Regions from separate parts of the Paenibacillus sp. FSL K6-1330 genome, predicted to be linked through region 2. Evidence: riboswitches for the same ligand, from Rfam matches in the RefSeq annotation. Region 2 holds a riboswitch; the other holds the start of a gene.
What was found. A riboswitch is a leader RNA that binds a small molecule or an ion and turns the genes downstream of it on or off. The one in region 2 is predicted to bind thiamine pyrophosphate.

Region 1: it holds a riboswitch for thiamine pyrophosphate, as region 2 does, so the genes downstream of both, NYE54_RS28655 (ECF transporter S component) here and NYE54_RS22705 (YkoF family thiamine/hydroxymethylpyrimidine-binding protein) in region 2, are expected to answer to the same signal.

The regions. Positions count from the first base shown of each region.
Region 1 is NZ_CP150269.1:6,273,368-6,276,863, forward strand. Features, by position in the region: gene NYE54_RS28650 (ABC transporter ATP-binding protein) at 1-896, opposite strand, end outside; gene NYE54_RS28655 (ECF transporter S component) at 889-1,518, opposite strand; TPP riboswitch at 1,610-1,722, opposite strand; gene asd (archaetidylserine decarboxylase) at 1,886-2,689, shown strand; gene NYE54_RS28665 (SDR family oxidoreductase) at 2,755-3,496, opposite strand, start outside.
Region 2 is NZ_CP150269.1:5,015,371-5,018,866, forward strand. Features, by position in the region: gene NYE54_RS22695 (ABC transporter permease) at 1-282, opposite strand, end outside; gene NYE54_RS22700 (nitroreductase family protein) at 809-1,411, shown strand; TPP riboswitch at 1,594-1,696, shown strand; gene NYE54_RS22705 (YkoF family thiamine/hydroxymethylpyrimidine-binding protein) at 1,781-2,386, shown strand; gene NYE54_RS22710 (sporulation protein YjcZ) at 2,458-2,556, opposite strand; gene NYE54_RS22715 (nucleotidyltransferase domain-containing protein) at 2,674-3,372, opposite strand.

The sequences.
Region 1 (3,496 bases), 1.3 Mb from region 2:
TGAATGACAGGCTCCCCTCGCTGAGCGTACGTCGGAGCAGCCTCATGTACAAGATTACCCGACTCATCGTCAAACACGTCGACCGGAGCGAATAACTCTCTGCCCGCCCGGGTCTGCGCGTAACCTTCCCATACGCCGGGATACCAGATTCCATAAGCTTGGAGTTCCCGCTCATATTCAGCGAATATCGCTGCTGGGGGACCTTCGCCCAGAATCACCCCATCCGGGCTGAACAGCACGACACGATCCACATATTGGGCCATTTCTTCAATCCGGTGCTCCACGATGATCAGCGTACGCCCTTCCGAAACGGCCTTCACCGCGGACCAGATTTGCTCCCTGCCTTCCGGGTCGAGCAGCGCAGACGGCTCGTCAAGCAACAGCACTTCCGGCTCCAGCAGCAGAGCCGATGCCAGCGCAAGTCGCTGCTTCATGCCTTGGGACAAATGCCCGATCGGCATATGGAGCTCCTCAAGATCAAGCCCCACCTCGCGCAGGGCCGCTTGCATCCGATCCTTCATCTCGTCACGAGGGACACTTAGATTTTCCAGTACGAAAGCCAGCTCTTCATCCACGTACGGCATACAGAACTGGGTATCCGGATCTTGAAATACATAACCCCAAGAGCGTGGAATCAGCTGGGCCTCGCATTTCATCGGCACCTCCGTCGCGCGGGGAATCATCCCGCTAAGCACCTGCAGCAGCGTGGATTTGCCACAGCCGCTCGGACCGAGCAGCAGCACCTTCTCCCCGCGGACAGCCGAGAAGGAGAGGTCTTTGAACATCAATCGCTCCTCGCCCGGATACTTCAGACGCAATCCCTCTACATACACGGCCGGTTCCGGAAGCATCTCAGCAGACTGAGCCGGAACCTGGCTAACCGTGGCATTAGACATGGCGCGGATCATCCAGTGCTTCGTAATCCTTCTTCGACGCAGGACGGAGCAGGGATGTCACGCCCGTACGGTCGAGCGCTTTAGCCAGCAGGAGCATAAGAAGGCCTGCAATGACAGCGCCGCTAAGTACCCGCATACCGTATTTAGCGAGGAACATCCACGTCTGCAGGTCATCCGTATAGCTGTAATAGAAGTCCATGATCATCGAGCCGATGGCTGCACCGGCACCGGCAATCGCCAGCGTCCACGCCGAGGTGCTCCGATAACGGAACGCCGCGAATACCAATTCAGCCCCCAGTCCTTGAATGACGCCATACAGCAGTAGGGTCAATCCCCAGCCGCTGCCAAACAGCACTTCTACGTGGGCCGCCGCCACTTCCGCGATAATGGCCACTCCCGGCTTCCGGATCAACAAGTAAGCAAGCGTGGCTGCAGCGAACCACATGCCGTATAACAACTCATCCGCTTCAAAGAACAGCGGTTTTAACAGATTGTAAACCGAACCCCAGAAGTGATAAATGACGCCAAGCACCAGTGATACCAGTACCGTAACCAAAATATCGCTTAACCGCAGTCCTTTTCGGGGCTGAACCCCCAACTTCTCTTGCACAGACGTTCCCATAACAACACATTCCCCTCTCCACCTCTATTTTTGTGTAAACACAACAAAAAACCGTCTGGAAAAACGCGCAGACGGAAAAATAGGCCCTATGTAGGCAGGGTCGGATATTCTCTACGCTGGCATTACCCAGTTCAGATTAACGGTCAACAGCGGATAGCAGCTGCAATCTCAGCCTGATTCACTCAAGCCCCCGTATTCCTATTCGGTTTTATGTTAACTTTAAAATACACATTCACTCCGGAATAAGCAAGAACCTTTTTTCAAAAATGGCTATTTATTGATTTCCATCTCATTCTATGTCAATATCAGAGTGATTGGCTTTTCCACCAACGTTTATTGCTGACACCTATGTACAAAGGAGAATGACATGGCTAAACAATTGCTGCGTCTGATGACTGAGCTGTCTTCCCGCAAGTGGCTGTCCCGAATCATGGGGCATTGTTCCCACAGCCGGCTGAGCCGTCATCTAATACCTGCATTCATACGAATTTATCAAATTCCGGCGCACGAAGCGGAGAAAGAAATCAACGAATACCGCTCACTGAACGAGTTCTTTTCCCGCCGGTTAAAAATAGGCCTCCGCGCCATAGATGACACCGCCGACGCCATGGTAAGCCCAGTCGATGCCACAATTTCGGCAATGGGCGTCGTCAACGCCGGTACCATTCTGAGCGTTAAGGGACAGGATTATACCTTGAGCGAGCTGCTCGCGAAATCACCGAGAATGGAAAACTACATCCACGGTTATGCATTTGTATTGTATTTAAGCCCGACCGACTATCATCGCATTCATTCCCCGGTAACCGGTGTTCAGGCGGAAAGCGAGCATTTGAAGGGACGCGTTTACCCCGTGAACGATTTTGCGATGACCCATATCCGGAATGTGCTCAGCCGCAATGAGCGCCTCATTACCTATATTGCGCATGAGTTCGGCGAAGTCGCCGTCGTGAAGGTCGGAGCCATGAACGTAAGCAGCATCCGTTATGCTGACGAGAACGTGAAAAAATACGAAATCGGCGATGAACTCGCGTACTTTGAATTCGGCTCTACAGTTGTACTTTTGACGGAGAACGGCACGTTTACCCCTCGCGGTGATCTGGAACCCGGCTCCAAGGTGAAGATGGGAGAACTGCTCGGTTTGCTTCACCCGTCCCCATCCAGAAAAGGGTGATTCCATTTACCTTACCAAACATCGCATGACAAGTTAAGGCCATGAATCATTCGCTGCATGCATGATTAACGCCGACCCAGCATCCGATAAATGATCCGCTGAAACAGCCGATCCGGCAGTACGCCCTTGATCCATGCGATCACCCGCGTGCCTCGGGGCAACATATAGCGGAACCTGGGCTTAGCCATGGACGCAATTTTTGCCACAAGCCTGGCTACCTCCTGCGGATCCCCGCTTCCCCTGGCTGTCCGCTCGGAATAGTCCAGCACGCCCTTCAGCAGACCGCTGTAGGGTGATCCTTCCTTCACCGTAAGCTCCCCAAAGCTTTTGTTCCAGATCGGCGTACCATAGGCACCAGGCTGGATCAGCACGACATCAATGCCAAAGGGCATTACTTCCATGGACAGGCTTTCGCCAAACCCTTCCAGCGCAAATTTGGAGGACGCATAGGGTCCATAACCCGGAAATCCGACCACGCCGCTAATGCTGCTCATGAGAATGATTTTGGATTTTTCGGTTCGCCGGAGCAGCGGCAGCATATGCTGTGTCACCGATACGGTCCCGAAAAAATTCGTCTCCATCTGCTTTCGCCAGCCGCTAAGCGGCACTTCCTCCACCATGCCGCCTACCGCCTCCCCGGCGTTGTTCACCAGCACGTCCAAGCGGCCATACCTTTTCTCTAACTCCAAGGCAGCGGCCTTGACTTGTCCCTCGATGCAGATATCCAGCTGAAATACGTGAATACGCTTGGCAACATCGGCTTGTTCGGCTCGGGCCAACAGTTCTGCAGCCGCCTCCGGCCTGCGC
Region 2 (3,496 bases):
CATGGCTACCAAAATCCCCAGTCTGGCAGAGTCCATCGTACCTGCCGTGGTCGGCGATACGAACTTATTGCGGCTGAGCTGCTGCATGATCAATCCGCAGATACTCATGCTGACACCCGCCAATATAAGACTGACAAGCCTAGGAATCCGGCTTACAAGCATAATATGCTGTTGTTGTTCTGTCATCGAGAACAGTTGCAGTGGCGAGATATCTTTAACTCCAATAAATAATGAGATTATCGAGAGTACCACAACGGCTGCAAATAAGTATCTAATCTTCATGGCTCTTCCTTCTATGCGTATGTCTCTAAAATATCCGGGATCTCGCAATTTTCAACGCCATTCTCATTGAGATTGATTATCAATCGCGCTCTGATATGCATTATATCATCCTCATTCTGGCTCGACAAGGGTAATTGAGAATCAAAATCAATTAATTTGTTCATACTTGTATATTTTGTTCATGAATTGTTCATAATATGAAGTTTCGAGAAGACATAGCTAATATCCTCAGGTAGGAAGCACTCCTTTCGTTTAAACCTCCATATAATGAAGCTTCTCAAAAAGCCAAACGGATTCAATTCATATTTAATATATAAGGGAAATTATATTTAATCAAAAGTCGTTGACAATTACTCTAAGTTATATTAATATACTAACATAAATATTATTCCTAACTAAACGTAAGTTAATATGGAATGATAATTAAAAATATTGCTAAATAAGCAACATGCATATTTGCTTGAAGTAAAGGACATCTTCTTATCAGGCGAATGCAAATTCGATTACACCAGGAGGTTTTTTTTCAATGTCTAAAGATTTTTCAACTGCACTCAAAAGTCGCCGTTCTTATTACGGGATTAGCAAAGAATCCGTTATCTCGGACGAGCGTATTCAGGAAATCGTAAACGAAGCGGTTAAGTATACCCCGTCTTCTTTCAACTCTCAAAGTGCACGCGTCGTTGTATTGCTTGGCGAACAGCATGATAAACTGTGGAACATCACGGAAGGCATCCTGAAAGAAGTCGTTGGCGATGAAGAAGCATTCAAATCCACTGCCGACAAAATGGGCGCATTCCGCGCTGGTTACGGTACGGTATTGTTCTTCGAGGACAACAACGTCATTGCCGGGCTGCAACAGAACTTTGCCGCTTATGCCGACAACTTCCCGATTTGGTCCAACCAATCCAACGGCATGCTGCAATTTGTAGTATGGACATCCCTTGAAGCAGAAGGTCTGGGCGCATCCCTGCAGCACTACAACCCGCTGATCGACGAAAAAGTAAAATCCGAATGGAACATCCCGGAAAGCTGGAAGCTGCTTGCTCAAATGCCTTTCGGTAAGCCGGTTGCTGAACCAGGCGAAAAAGAATTTGCACCGCTTGAAGATCGCGTAAAAGTATACAACTAATTAAATAGATGAAAAAAGGCCGCCTCCCTAAGTTCCCGCAACTTGGATAGGCGGTCCTTTTATAATGGGCAAAGATTGAAAAACCGATCACTAAGCGATACAATTAGTCAAGTAAGAACCCTCGAACTTCTAAGATAACAGAAGCTCCGGGCAAACTTGCGATAACCAACTACATAGAATGTTGGCTGTACTAGGGGTGCCATGTGCTGAGAGACGGCGGTTTGCCGTTAACCCTTAACACCCGATCTAGGTCATACTAGCGTGGGGAAGTGTAGCATTTATGTTTATTTCTTTTCGTAGGCATAACTGCACTTTCTTCACGGGGTGCGGTTTTTTTGCGTGGACTTATATCATGGGGAGGAAATAACAATGAATGAGCTTGTATGCGGAACCAGTCGGATCGTTGGGTGCCGGTTCTCGGTATTTCCCATGACGGACCGGTTTGTGGAGGTCATCATGGGCGCACTACATTCCGTAGATACGGGGAAGGTATGGATTCAGACAGATGATGTGAGCACCTGTATTCGTGGACGTGCAGAGCATGTCTTTGATGTTACAAGGGCGATATTCGCCTATGCTGCAGCGAGTGGCGTGCATACCGTTTTTAATGGTACTTATTCCATCGGTTGCCCCGGAGATACGGACGCCGATGTATATATGACCGAGGATTCGACTCTCTTAAACAACGACATCGGGGAACATGCCGATATTGAGACTGCTTGCCAATTCGCTCTATACCCCATGGGTACCGATGACTACATGGATGTCATCTACGGTGAAGTTAATCGTACGAAGGCAGCCGGGACATTCGCCGGAAGCGTTCATTACGCCAGCCGATTGGATGGGTCTCTGGCCCAGGTGTTTGGATCCCTTGAAGAGGCTTTTTTACATGCGATTCAATCTGACAGCAGCCATTTGGTCATGACTGCGGTTGTGTCCGCACACAGCCCTTCGGTCAAAGCCGCATCGAATTGAGCTTTATTGAGGCAGACAAAAGCCCGGCAAGCGCCGGGCTTCCTGTCACTACTGCCAAGAATCTTGACGGTTTAAACCCAAGCACTCAAGATAATTACGAGCAGGATAAAGAGAACCAAAATAATTCCTACTGAATTGTTCCATCCACCGCCGCCATATACTCCGCTCATGAAGATCCCCTCCTGGATTTAAAGAATGACGTGATGTAATCACACTATTATAGTATTTCCCGTCTCGTGCTAGTGTCACGGCTAATGTACCCCTCTTTTTATATTGGCAAGGAAATTCTATTCGTCATAACCAATGAGAAGCTTGCCTCCGTACGGATGGAGCATTTCCTCGGTGAATGCCATAAGAACTGAAGGATCATCCTGGCGATACATCGCCGTGAGCGCTGCTTCCAATCGTTCTCCCAAGATCGAGTCATAGCGGTTGAACAGACGGAACAGCGTTTTCCCTTCACCCGTCCACTCCCGGTTCACCCTAAGTACAAAATCACAGAGAATCGCCGCTATTTTGTGCACCGTAAACCACTTTTCGGCATCCCTTCGGGGACTCTGCAAATCCAGCAGGTACTCGGTTAGCATATAACGGTATTCGTTAATGTCGGTTAGCATCAAGGGCATGGGTCCGTAATTCAAGTCGCTTCGAGCTTCCGCCTGCACCTCTTCTCCCTCAGGCAGCGCGTGCAGCACCGTCCCTTCTACGACCATCCGCTGCAATGAAGGATTCGCCGCGATCACTCCCTCATCGAAATATTCGCGATAGGAGGATAAAGACAATATAAATATTTCCGCGATCCACCCATGTGCCTCTATCGTCTTCCTGCTGAAATCATGACCATCCCGTTCAATGACTATGATGTCCAAATCGGATTGTTCGTTATATTCACCTCTGCTCGCGCTGCCGCCAAGCACAGCAAGCAAACAGTCGGGATAATCGTATTGTATGATGCGTTCCGCTGCCTCTACCGGTTCCATCCTCATGACGTTTCCTCCAGTATGATTCTGATCCTCCCGAAAAAAGGGCTCAAAATATCTAATTCAGCTAAAACCCTAAACGTACCTGAATCATATGGTAAATAAATAAACGATTACCCTCATGTTGATG